Regions from separate parts of the Bacillus sp. 1NLA3E genome, predicted to be linked through region 1. Evidence: riboswitches for the same ligand, from Rfam matches in the RefSeq annotation. Region 1 holds a riboswitch; each other region holds the start of a gene.
What was found. A riboswitch is a leader RNA that binds a small molecule or an ion and turns the genes downstream of it on or off. The one in region 1 is predicted to bind thiamine pyrophosphate.
Positions count from the first base shown of each region.

Region 1 (3,189 bases):
AAAAAAGCTTACCCTGAGTTAGCAAATGAACTTGATTTAACTATTGAAGGTAAACTACCGGAGAATTGGGAACAACAATTACCAAAATATGAAGTGGGTAAAAAAATTGCCACTCGTTCTTCATCAGGCGATGCCATTAATGCTATTTCGCAAACAGTACCAGCGTTCTTTGGTGGATCTGCTGACCTTGCTGGTTCAAATAAAACCTATATGAAAAACAAAAATGATTTTAGTAAAGCTGATTACAGTGGGAAAAATATTTGGTTTGGTGTTCGCGAATTTGCGATGGGTGCAGCGATGAATGGGATTGCCTTGCATGGCGGTTTAAAAACATTTGGGGGTACGTTCTTTGTATTCTCGGATTACCTTCGCCCAGCCATTCGTTTGGCAGCGTTAATGAAATTACCGGTGACCTATGTGTTTACTCATGACAGTATCGCTGTTGGAGAAGACGGGCCTACTCATGAACCAATCGAACAATTAGCAGCATTGCGCTCGATTCCAGGATTATCAGTGATTCGTCCTGCTGACGGTAATGAATCTACGGCAGCATGGAAATTAGCAATCGAGTCCACTAATACACCAACAACACTTGTATTATCAAGACAGGATTTGCCTATTTTAGAAGGTGCCGTAGAAGATACTTATGAAAAAGTTTCAAAAGGTGCGTATGTTCTTTCTTCAAGTAAAAAGGAAACAGCAGATGCTATCCTAATCGCAACAGGATCTGAAGTGGAGTTGGCTGTTAAGGCCCAAGCAGCACTAGCAGAAAAAGGAATCGATGTTTCTGTAGTAAGCATGCCTTCATGGGATCGTTTTGAAGCTCAAACAGAAGAGTATAAAGAAACTGTTTTACCACGAGCGATTACTAAACGCTTGGCAATTGAAATGGGAGCTTCGTTTGGATGGCACCGCTATGTTGGCTTAGAAGGGAAAATATTGGGTATTGATACGTTTGGTGCATCCGCTCCTGGCGATCAAATTATTAAAGAATTCGGTTTCACAGTAGAAAACGTAATAACTAAAGTTGAGGAACTTTTATAGTAAATAATGAAAGATGGGAGTCTTGGTCATGTTGGAAAAACGCTATTTGATAACAAGTCATGCGGGGGTTCATGCTCGTCCAGCGACAATATTAGTAAGCTCCATGGCACCTTTCCAAGCCGAAGTTTCGCTTGAATATAAAGAGAAGAAAGTTAACTTAAAGTCCATTATGGGTGTCATGTCATTAGGAATTCCAGAAGGGGCCACGATTAAAATTGCTGCTGACGGAGTGGATGAAGTCCAAGCAATAGAAAAAATTGATGAAATCATCAAAGCTAACGAATTGGGTGAGTAGGCTCAATCGGCAAAGTGTATTAAAGTATGAAGATTTAGAATATAAAAGAAAATTGTTTACAGGAAAGATGATAAAAGCTATTATATTTACGACATGTAAAAATAATAAGTAACTACTAGGGGTGCCTTAAATAGGCTGAGAAAAAAACGGCAGCGTTTTTTAACCCTTCGGACCTGATCTGGATTAAACCAGCGTAGGAAAGTAGTGGAAATGTTTCTGTAATTCTTTCACTCACTAAAGCCAGGTCCTTATTGGATCTGGCTTTTTACTATTTTATAGGCTGTATTAAAGCTCAATGTCGATTTTTTGCACAATGTTGATTGGAGTGGAAGGCGCGAGACTCCTGCGGGAGCAGCGGGACAGGTGAGACCCCGCAGGCGCTTTAGCGCCGAGGAGGCTCACCGCCCGCCCCGCGGAAAGCGAAGCGCCTGGAACGGAAATCAACATTCTAGCATTCCTGTAGAACGTTATTTTTCGAGTTTGAAAAAAATAGGGCTCCTCAGTAAGATATGAGTAAGACACCACTCAAACTCAACCTTAAGGAGGAACCCTACTTTGAAGTTTAAAATGCAAAACAAACAAAATCAACTAATAGAAAGAATTTCCGTTAAACATCTTGTTGTTGGGATAGATATTGCTCAACAATTACATGTAGCCCGAGCTGTTAATTTCCGCGGAATTGTAGTTGGTGATCCACTTACATTTACTAATAATGAAGAAGGATTTTCTAGTTTATTAAAATGGATTAATAATCTTCAAAGAATAAACAATTTAGATGAATCTATTGTTGGGATGGAACCTACTGGACACTATTGGATTAATCTTTCAAAATGGCTTTTTAAGCATAATATTGAAGTGGTAACGGTAAATCCCTATTTAGTAAAAAGAAATAAAGAAAATCGTGATAATACTCAATCTAAAAGTGATAAAAAAGATGCTTTGGTTATAGCTGATATGGTGAAAAACGGTTACTACTCTGAGGTTAGGCCTACATCTGAGTCATTTGAAAAACTTAGGGTTCTTATGTCTAATCGTGATGTAGTTGTTAAGCGTCTCGTAAGTTCTACTAACCAATTAAATCGGTGGGTAGATATTGTATTTCCCGAACTCCGACAGGTGTTTAAAGATATTACCGCTAAAGGGGCAATTGCAACCCTTCGTCTATTCCCATCCCCTGTAGAATTAGGAACTATGGAGCCCGAGGAAGTAATAATGGGTTGGAAATCAATCATGAAGAGACAACCTGGTTTAAAAAAGGCACTATTACTCATTCAGGTAGCTGGAAAATCAGTTGGAACAAAGCAAGCACTTGATGCTTATAAATTTCATTTGGAACAATTATTAGAGGAATATGATTTAGCTTTAAAACAACTCGAAAGAGTGGAGGAACAAGTTACTGATGCTCTATTAAAGATCCCTTTCGCTTATAAATTACTTGCCATTAAAGGCATTAGTGTAATTTCATTGGCAGGTATTTTAGGTGAGGCAGGAGATTTAAGTGGTTTTTCTCATGGGAATTCTTTGCTTCGCCATGCTGGATTACACTTAGCTGAAGCAAGTTCAGGGAAGTGGAAAGGTCAAATTGTCATCTCTAAGCGAGGAAGGTCTAGACTACGACGTTTCCTATATTTAGCTACAATGAGTCTTGTAGCGAATAATCCGGAATTTAAAGCAATTCACTCCTATAATGTAAAAGTAAAAAAGATGAAGAAAATGAAGTCAATCATGAAATTGATTGGGAAACTTGCGAGGATTTTTGTGGGCATCGCTCGCCGAAATGAGTTCTACTGTCCTGAAAAAGTTAACCACATTATTGTGTTGGCAGCATAGTTACGATAGAACCTTGAACT
Region 1 is NC_021171.1:3,981,426-3,984,614, reverse strand. It holds gene tkt (transketolase) at 1-1,044, shown strand, start outside; gene B1NLA3E_RS19165 (phosphocarrier protein HPr) at 1,073-1,339, shown strand; TPP riboswitch at 1,447-1,556, shown strand; gene B1NLA3E_RS19160 (IS110 family transposase) at 1,895-3,169, shown strand.

Region 2 (3,189 bases), 2.2 Mb from region 1:
ACTCCGAATTCACGAAGCAATTTAATCGCAAATAAAGCCCCAGCAAGTCCTCCCTTCATGTCTGCTGCACCACGACCTATAACAACATCGTCTTTTACTATCGCGGTAAAAGGATCCCCTTCCCATTTTTCATCCTCACTGACTTCTGCCACATCGATATGTCCATTTATTATCAAGCTTTTGTAATGGGCTGAATCCGTCCCTGTAAGCAATCCAACAACATTGGGATCATTAGGATAAAGATCCCACATATCAATTTCAAATCCTAATTCCTTTAAATAGTCAGCCACAAACATTTGGGCATCCTTTGTATTTCTGGCTGGAGGTGCTGGTGTTTTAAAGGAAATTAATTTCTCCAATAAACCAATTAACTCATCGCTCCGCTCTTCGACCTGTTCAATGATTGTTTGAAGATCATTCACCTTTACATCTCCTTTTATTAAAGGCTCTGTTAATCTAGAATGTTGATTTCCGTTCCAGGCGCTTCGCGAACCTTAGGGGCGGGCGGTGAGCCTCCTCGGCGCTAAAGCGCCTGCGGGGTCTTACCTGTCCCGCTACTCCCGCAGGAGTCTCACGCCTTCCACTCCAATCAACATTTCGCAAAAAATCAACATTAAGCTTTAACACAGCCTTATTAAAATAAATTTCTAGTTTTTCAACTCAGTGTTTGCAGCATTAATAACTTTCGCTGTTGCCGGATTTCTCAAGAAAATTTTCAAAAGGGTATACCCGATCAAAGCCCCAGCGATTGAGCTAAAAATAAACGCGGGGATAAAGCCAAACAGACTGGCCTCTTTTCCGAGTAAAAGGGTCGCAACCGGATAGCAGACCATTGCCCCAATGATACCTGTACCGATCACTTCACCAACAAAAGCCATCACTATCTTGTTTGTCTTTTTAAATAAAAACGCTGCCAAAAATGCCCCTATCATACTTCCCGGAAAAGCAAAAATAGACCCTGTTCCCATTAAGTTTCTTAAAATAGAAACGCATAGTGCTTGAGCTACAGCGTAATATGGGCCTAGTAAAACCGCGGACAAAACATTCATAAAATGTTGGATTGGAAACACTTTGGTAAAGCCAATCGGGATAAAAAACACATTGCTAGTTAGTGTTCCAATTGCAATCATCATCGCTGTCATTGTTAATTTTTGTGTCTTTCTCAAAAAAAAACCTCCCCATATTGTCACACTGGGAGGTAGAAAAAAGCACTATTTTTGGAGTCAAAAAAAGCAGACTCCAGCAATAGGAATCTGCGCATGTATTCATAATTGGATACACTTCCCTACGCTGGTATTAACCAGATCAAGTAAAAGGGTCAAAGACTTTTGGATCTTTATCTCAGCCGGCCATTACCCGGCACCCCCAGTGTGGAAATATTTAATTAGTTATTACAATAACACAATTTTCACATCTTTCAAGCATTATCTCTTTAGCATCAATATTTTAAAATTCAAGTTTCAAAATACAAAGGGATTTTGGACATCAACCAGTATTCCGTAACCCCGCTGCAATCCCACTTATGGTTAGCAAAACTTCCGTTAACAGCCCCTCATCGATCTCGTCAGCTTTCCTAAGCTCTTTGATCAATTCCACCTGCAAAAAGTTTAACGGGTCCACATACGGATTTCTGCGGTACACGGATTCTTGAATGTTCGGTGTATGATCGAGTAGCTCTTTATCACCTGTTATTCTAAGGAGTATGGCTTTTGTCTTGTTATATTCTTCTACAATATTATTGAAAATGCGTTCTACAATCGTTTTATCTTCAACAAGTGAAGTATATTCTTTAGCGGTGGGAATGTCTGCCTTCATGAGAGCCATTTGCAAATTATCAATCGTCGAGCGAAAAAACGGCCATCCTTCATACATTTGCTGCAGCAACTGAAGATTTGAGCTATCTTTAGCAACAAAACTTTCTAACCCTGTACCTGCTGCATACCAAGCAGGAAATAACTGGCGGCTTTGAGTCCAAGCAAATACCCAAGGAATCGCCCGCAAATCTTCAAATTTACCACCATTTTTGCGACTCATTGGACGCGAACCAATGTTTAGATCCTTTAGCTCGTTTAAAGGAGTGGCTTGTGTAAAATAAGTCAAGAAATCCGGGTCCTCAAACACAAGCGACTGATATTTTCGTAACGAAAAGTCTGATATATCTTCAATCGCTCCAACCCAGCGTTCATCGCGCGAATGCCCTTGCTCCGATTCTTTTGAAATATGAGCCGACGCTAGCAACAAGGTGGATGTTGCCTGTTCTAAACTGCGGTAAGCAATTTCTTCAACCAGATAACGAGAAGACAATACTTCCCCTTGCTCGGTTATTTTCACGCCATCCCCAAGGGTTTCACCTGGCTGAGAAAAAATACTTCTGCTAAGTGGACCACCCCCACGACCTAATGAACCACCGCGGCCATGGAAAAATTTCAACCCTATTTTATACTTTTTCGCCGTTTCATGGATCTCTAATTGTGCTTTATACAGCTTCCAGTTCGCCGTTAAGGTACCGCCGTCTTTACTTCCATCAGAATATCCAAGCATGATTTCCTGCTGATCCCCCATTTTGTGGAGGTGCTCTCGGTAGACTGGCATTTGAAACAATGTTTCCATGATTTTTGGTCCTGCAATTAAATCATCAATCGTTTCAAGTAGTGGGGCTACATTTAAATTACTTTCGGATGTTCCGTCAGCATGGAGGCGATTAATCCCTGCTTCTTTTGCTAAAACCAAAACCTCAAGACAATCACTTACAGATTGAGTCATGCTGATCAAATAAACAGAGATAGAACGTTTTCCAAATTCCCGATGAGCATCTTTAATCATTTTGAAGACGTTGATAATTTCTTGAGTTTCTTTTGAATAATCCTCATCAATGAGTAACAGTGGTCTTGGGTCCATTAAAATGTTTTGTAATGTATCCACTTTCTCTTGTTCATTAAGTTGTTGATAGGCTTCAGTAATCCCAACCTTCTTTAGGATTTCCGCTATCGCCACTTCATGTTCGCCGCTGTGATTTCTTATATCGAGGGTAGCCAAATGGAAGCCGAATAATTGAACTTGTCTGATTAACTTTTGAAGAAGCTTTAATTCATGGCCACTTGGGTAATGCTGATATATGCTGTCGCGAATCATGAATAAATCTTCTAATAATTCCGTATCAGTCTGATAGCCGTTCTCTGAGTTCCCTAC
Region 2 is NC_021171.1:1,802,024-1,805,212, reverse strand. It holds gene B1NLA3E_RS08695 (acetylornithine deacetylase) at 1-422, opposite strand, end outside; gene thiW (energy coupling factor transporter S component ThiW) at 648-1,166, opposite strand; TPP riboswitch at 1,266-1,377, opposite strand; gene ppc (phosphoenolpyruvate carboxylase) at 1,486-3,189, opposite strand, start outside.
Region 2: linked by a shared signal. The riboswitch ahead of thiW (energy coupling factor transporter S component ThiW) and the one ahead of B1NLA3E_RS19160 (IS110 family transposase) in region 1 are both predicted to bind thiamine pyrophosphate.

Region 3 (3,189 bases), 2.1 Mb from region 1:
ATGTTTTTATGAAACTTCATTATTTTCATGCTTATATCACCAATTCTTTTTGTATCATAGATTTAGCAAAATCAAACTCTGATTTCCTAATTTCCTTATTATACAAGAATAATTTGGTGAATCTACCTAATTTTGTGAATAAATTGCAAAAGAACAACTCTTCATTCATGAACAGTGAAAATCAAAGAGACCATTTTTCAGGAATAATCAATTTACTTTCAATAGATTTTTTGATTTCCTTGGTCATTTCTGATAGATTTCCCCGCCAGTTGCTCTAAACTCATCTGCCTTTTCTTTCAAACCTTCATCAATTACATTTTCATAGTCGAATCCTTTTTCCATCGCTATTCCTCGTATGTCATGTGAAATCCTCATACTGCAGAACTTCGGACCACACATCGAACAGAAATGGGCCGTTTTAGCACCTTCTGCTGGAAGAGTTTCATCATGGTACTCCATCGCTCTTTCCGGGTCAAGCGATAGATTAAATTGATCGCGCCAACGAAACTCAAATCTAGCCTTCGAAAGTGCGTCATCTCTCAATCTTGCACCCGGATGCCCTTTTGCTAAATCAGCAGCATGTGCAGCGATTTTATAGGTAATTACTCCAACTCTTACATCCTCTTTATTTGGCAAACCCAAATGTTCTTTAGGTGTCACATAACAAAGCATCGCTGTGCCAAACCAACCAATCATCGCCGCACCAATTGCAGACGTAATATGATCGTAGCCGGGGGCAATATCAGTTGTTAGTGGACCAAGTGTATAAAATGGAGCCTCGCCACAAATTTCCATTTGTTTATCGACATTCTCTTTGATTAAATGCATTGGTACGTGTCCAGGTCCTTCAATCATCACTTGAACGTCATGTTTCCATGCAAGCTTTGTCAGTTCACCTAATGTTTCTAATTCAGCAAATTGTGCTTCATCATTGGCATCGGCAATAGAACCCGGACGTAAACCGTCACCTAACGAGAACCCCACATCATACGCTTTCATGATTTCACAAATATCTTCGAAGTGTGTATATAGGAAGTTCTCCTTATGGTGGGCAAGGCACCATTGAGCCATGATTGAGCCACCTCGGGATACTATCCCGGTTACACGTTTTACTGTTAAAGGAATGTATCGTAAAAGAACCCCCGCATGGATCGTAAAATAGTCCACGCCTTGTTCCGCTTGCTCAATTAACGTATCCCGATACACTTCCCAAGTTAAATCCTCAGCGATGCCATTAACTTTTTCAAGTGCCTGATAAATTGGCACCGTTCCTACTGGTACTGGAGAATTTCGAATAATCCATTCTCGAGTGGTATGAATGTTTTTTCCAGTGGAGAGATCCATCATCGTATCTGCTCCCCAACGTGTGGCCCATCTCATTTTTTCCACCTCTTCTTCAATCGAAGAAGTGACAGCAGAGTTTCCGATATTTGCATTTATTTTCACATGGAAATTCCGACCAATAATCATCGGCTCACTTTCAGGATGATTTATATTTGCTGGGATAATCGCGCGCCCTTGAGCAACTTCATCGCGGACAAATTCAGGGTCTATATTTTCCCTTATCGCGATATATTCCATTTCGGGTGTTACAATTCCACGCCGTGCATAATGTAATTGCGTGACGTTACATCCTGTTTTTGCCCGTAAAGGTTTTCTTTTTAACCCCGGAAAGATTTCAGTATTTGCGAGAGATTCTTCTTTTTTATAGCCATTATCCTCTGGTTTTATATCACGACCAACATACTCTTCAACATCACCACGTTCAAGAACCCAATTGCGACGAAGCGGACTCAGTCCCTTCCTGATGTCTGCTAAATAGTCGGAGTCTGTGTAAGGTCCACTTGTGTCATAGACTCGAACTGGCAGATTTTCCTCTTCACCAATTGTTCCCGTTGTAGGACTTTGCGATATTTCTCGCATTGGAACTTGAATGTCTGGTCTAGTTCCCTCGACATACACTTTTTTACTTCCTGAAAAACTAGACAGGATTGATACGTTCATCTCACTTACTGATTTGTTCTCCATCATGGCATTCTCCCCTTTTTTTTAATAAAAAGGACAAAATCTAATTCATTTTCAGCATGAAAAAGCCGGCGTCTTGTTAAGACCCGGCGATGTTAGTATAAATTCAGAAATGACATTTTGCCATGACAAATTTAAGTTATGCTAACTTCCCCACGCTGGTATGAACCAGATCAGGTCCTGAGGGTTAAGAAACTTAGTCGCGTTTCTCTCTCAGCCCAACTTAATGGACACCCCTAGTCTTAATTTTGGAAATTGTTCAAAATTTACTATAAACTACTATCTAGAACTTGTAAACATATTTTCCCTAAAAAGTCCCTTTCACTATTTGTGTGAAAGAGCCCATTAATACATTTCCCCTATTAACTCTTTGAAAAATAAGAAAAACCGATTGAGAAACGTTTCCGTCCACCAATCGGTTTATTTCCAAATATTATGCGTTTTTGACCAATTTCATTTGAACTTGTGACTTTAAGATTCCAAATGGTTTTCCTACTGGTACTACAACGCGGCCTAAGTGGGCATTTAATACAGAAGCACCTGCTCCATATAAACCAAGGATAGAGATAGCCATTTCAGCAACCGCAGCAACCATGTGGGAAGTTTCTGGTGCGATTTCAAATGTAGTTAAAATTAACCCTACGAATAATACGTCTATTAAAACAAAAATCGAGAATAGAACTTTATGAGTTTCTAAGGCACCAACTGTCATGAAGAGGCTGAAGACTAAGTATCCAATAAAAGCAACGCCCAATTGCTTTGGATCCACTGTAGAAGCTAGTGTTTTACCGAAGACACCTAACTGAATTAACCAAGAAGTACCTACACCAATCCAAAATAATCCGTATGCTCCAAATGCAGTTTGTCCAAAAACATTGTTATTTTTGGCATCTTGAACACAAGCAAATAATTGTGCGAAACCTCCAAGAAATATCGCCCACGGTAAAATAAATGAAACACCTTCTGTTAAGCCTAATTTTTGAGTTGAAGCGACAAGAGTTACCATGGCAAGACCAAACATACCTAATGCGGATGGATCTGCTACCTGAATTTTAACGTTCGTATTGTTTTCCATATTTTTCCTCCTAATTATTAACATACTTAGATAAAATACTAGAGAATTAGAACGGCGCCAAATGCTGTAAAATAATGAAATATTATGTA
Region 3 is NC_021171.1:1,832,415-1,835,603, reverse strand. It holds gene B1NLA3E_RS08835 (MFS transporter) at 1-29, opposite strand, end outside; gene thiC (phosphomethylpyrimidine synthase ThiC) at 244-2,028, opposite strand; TPP riboswitch at 2,159-2,273, opposite strand; gene B1NLA3E_RS08825 (acetate uptake transporter) at 2,459-3,100, opposite strand.
Region 3: linked by a shared signal. The riboswitch ahead of thiC (phosphomethylpyrimidine synthase ThiC) and the one ahead of B1NLA3E_RS19160 (IS110 family transposase) in region 1 are both predicted to bind thiamine pyrophosphate.

Region 4 (3,189 bases), 2.2 Mb from region 1:
ATTGCCACAAAAACTTTATCTGTTCTAAACGAAGAAGACGCCAATGTCATATAGACCCCTATCCCCTTTTCAGCTCCAAGCCATTCAGAAATAACTGCCCCCATCACACTGTAGGTGGCTGAAATTTTTAAACCTGAAAATATTGTAGGAAGTGCATATGGCCACTCAAGCTTCCAAAATAATTGTGATTTATTGGCACCTGCCATTAACATGTAATGTTTATATCCTTTAGGTACTTGTTTTAAACCATCTAAAGTCGCCACAGTAATAGGAAAGAAGCAAACAAGGGTTATGACGATTATTTTCGGCAATAGCCCAAACCCAAACCAAATCACGAGTAACGGTGCGAGAACGATAATTGGAACATTCTGCGATAATATAAGGAGCGGATAAACCGAGTCCCGAATCCAAGGAACTAAGTGCAATAATATCGCTACCACCAACCCAACGACCGCTCCCACCATAAATCCCTCGATAGAAATTTGAATCGTTGACAATAAATCAGGATAAAACATCGTCCAGCCAGATATCGTCTCTGACAAAATCTTTGAAGGGGCAGGAAGCAACCAGACTGGAATTTTGGCTTTAGCAACGATCAATTCCCATAGAACGAACAAAAGAAGGAGAACCGCAATCGGTCTCCATCCTTTTCTAAGAAAATATTTCATCGGTATTTTTCCGTCAATGTATCCATCGTAATACCTGATGGTTGGTAAAGAACCTTTATTTGTGAAATAACATTTTTACAGTCTATTTCCATCATCCGCTCGTTCATTTTTTCAATGATGGAAAATAAATGCGTTAGCTCACCTTCCATCGTTGTCTCTAACGGATGGACTTCAAACTTAACTCCCGATTCTTGAATGATGCGTATCGCCTCATCAACATAAGGAATTACATCTCCACCATCCGCTGGCTTCGGTAAGATTTGGATACTAACAAGTGCATTTGCCACAATAAACCCTCCTATTTAGGTAAAAATTCATTCGTAAATGCTTTTTTTGCATCTAATTCTTTTTCTAATAGTCCATTTTCAAACATCCAGGAAGCATAGTTCTCCCATACCTCAAGTTTTTGTTCACCCCAACGGGTGGCATCATCTTGATATTTAGGTGCTAACCACTCCTGACTTTTTTTCACAAGCTTTGGATCTAAATCTGGAGCTGCTTTTATTAAAATATCCGCTGCATCACTCGGATTTTTAATGGCATATTCATACCCTTTTGCAGAAGCTTTTACAAATGCTCTTACTGTCTCAGGGTTTTTTGATATCATTTTTTCGTTTGTCGTCAAAACAGGTGTGTAATAATCGAGTTTATCTGAGTAGTCTGTTAAATAAACCATGTTAATTTTTTCACCGCGTAGCTCTGCTTCTACTCCATCCCAGCCATAATAAATCCAGGAGAAATCAACGTCCTTTTTAATAGCGGTAAAGAAATCAGTGTCTCCGATATTAACAATTTTCACTTTTCCTACATCAGCATTTTCTTTTTTCATCAAAGACTCAATTATCGATTTTTCAACTGGAGAACCCCATCCTCCGTAAGTCTTACCGGTAAAATCCTTCGGAGACTTAATATTCTTTTCAGCTGGTGATGCAAAACCAGATGTATTATGCTGAATGACCGCCGCAATTGAAACAAGTGGAACTCCCTGAATTCGAGCTTGTGTGACCCCTTCTTGATAGCCAACACCGAATTGGGATTTACCAGATGCTACGAGCTGATCAGCACCGGCTTCTCCTGGCATAATGATCTTTACATCGAGACCTTGCTCTTTAAAATAACCTTTTTCCTTTGCCACGTATAAGCCTGTATGGTTTGTATTTGGCGTCCAATCCAATACCACTGTCACTTTTTTAAGTGCATCCTGCTTGTCTTGTTTTTTCTGTTGAGCATTGTCAACCTTTTTACTCGTACTACAGCCAGTAATCAACAAGGCTGCGAATAATAAAACTAGCCATTTCTTCATCCTTACTTCCTCCTTATGTATTCGTACTGATAACAAACAGTACAGCGAACGAACTATTTTCCAAAACAAAAAAACGCCCTAGTGAAAACCAGGGCGCATACTAACAAACATTGCTTTGTTAAATATGTTCCCTCCGCTGGTGTTAACCAGATCAGGTTCTAAGGGTCATTATCTCGTGGATAATATCTCAACCGGCAACACCGGTGCCCCTACATTCTTGTTTATGACAATTATAAAACATCCTTATTATAGCAAAATAAAAATATTATGTCAGTTATTTAAGCATAAAGAAGAGGAAAAACCTTCATCTCCTAACTCCCCTGCACTGATGTAAATGTTCACATTTTATTCAAACTAAAGGTAAATGTTCACATTTTATCAATAATCCATATTGTACACTTATTATTATTAAAAATTATTTTTGTGGGGTACTATATGAACCAGGATGAATCATTCTATCTAATTGAATCAAAGCAGCAAAGTCATTTCAACACTAATGAAAACGATTCCAACAGACACTTAAGTACTGACAAGTTAGATGATTTTTGTAACATTTTCCCACAAAATAGCCTGGCACTGAGCCAACTAAATGAAAAAATTCGCTATGCAGTCGATCAATCGATAAATATTGTCATTACAAATATTGATGGCTACATCTTGTATGTAAATAGCAGTTGTTACGAGTTAATTCATTACCAGCCTGATGAACTAATCGGTGTTCATACTAAAATATTTAACGCTGGTTACCACTCAAGCGAATTTTTTAAAGAAATGTGGGACACTATACTTTCTGGGAAAATCTGGCGAGGCGATGTAAAGAACAGAAAAAAGGATGGGGACCATGTTTGGGTTCGAATGAGGATTATTCCGTTATTAGGCGAGTCTGGTACTCCTCATCAATTTGTAGCACTTAGAGAGGACATTACCGAAAAGAAAGAGTTGGAATTCCAACTTGCCCTAAAAGACAAACAATTAAGTGCACTAACTAAATACTCCTATGATGCGGTAGGGATTATCGACCATTTAGGCGTGATTACTTATCAAAATCCTGCTATTGAGCGAGTTTTAGGGTATAAAACCACTGATACATTGGGTTCAAATATTTTAATGTATTTGGATGAAAAAGAAATTGTTAGAGAAAAGTCCTTTCTCAAGAGATTTGCAAAAATAACAGATGCTCCAATCAATCGCCAACTTAGAATTAGACATAAGAATGGA
Region 4 is NC_021171.1:1,751,727-1,754,915, reverse strand. It holds gene B1NLA3E_RS08450 (ABC transporter permease) at 1-668, opposite strand, end outside; gene B1NLA3E_RS08445 (thiamine-binding protein) at 665-955, opposite strand; gene B1NLA3E_RS08440 (ABC transporter substrate-binding protein) at 967-1,971, opposite strand; TPP riboswitch at 2,083-2,192, opposite strand; gene B1NLA3E_RS08435 (sensor domain-containing protein) at 2,407-3,189, shown strand, end outside.
Region 4: linked by a shared signal. The riboswitch ahead of B1NLA3E_RS08440 (ABC transporter substrate-binding protein) and the one ahead of B1NLA3E_RS19160 (IS110 family transposase) in region 1 are both predicted to bind thiamine pyrophosphate.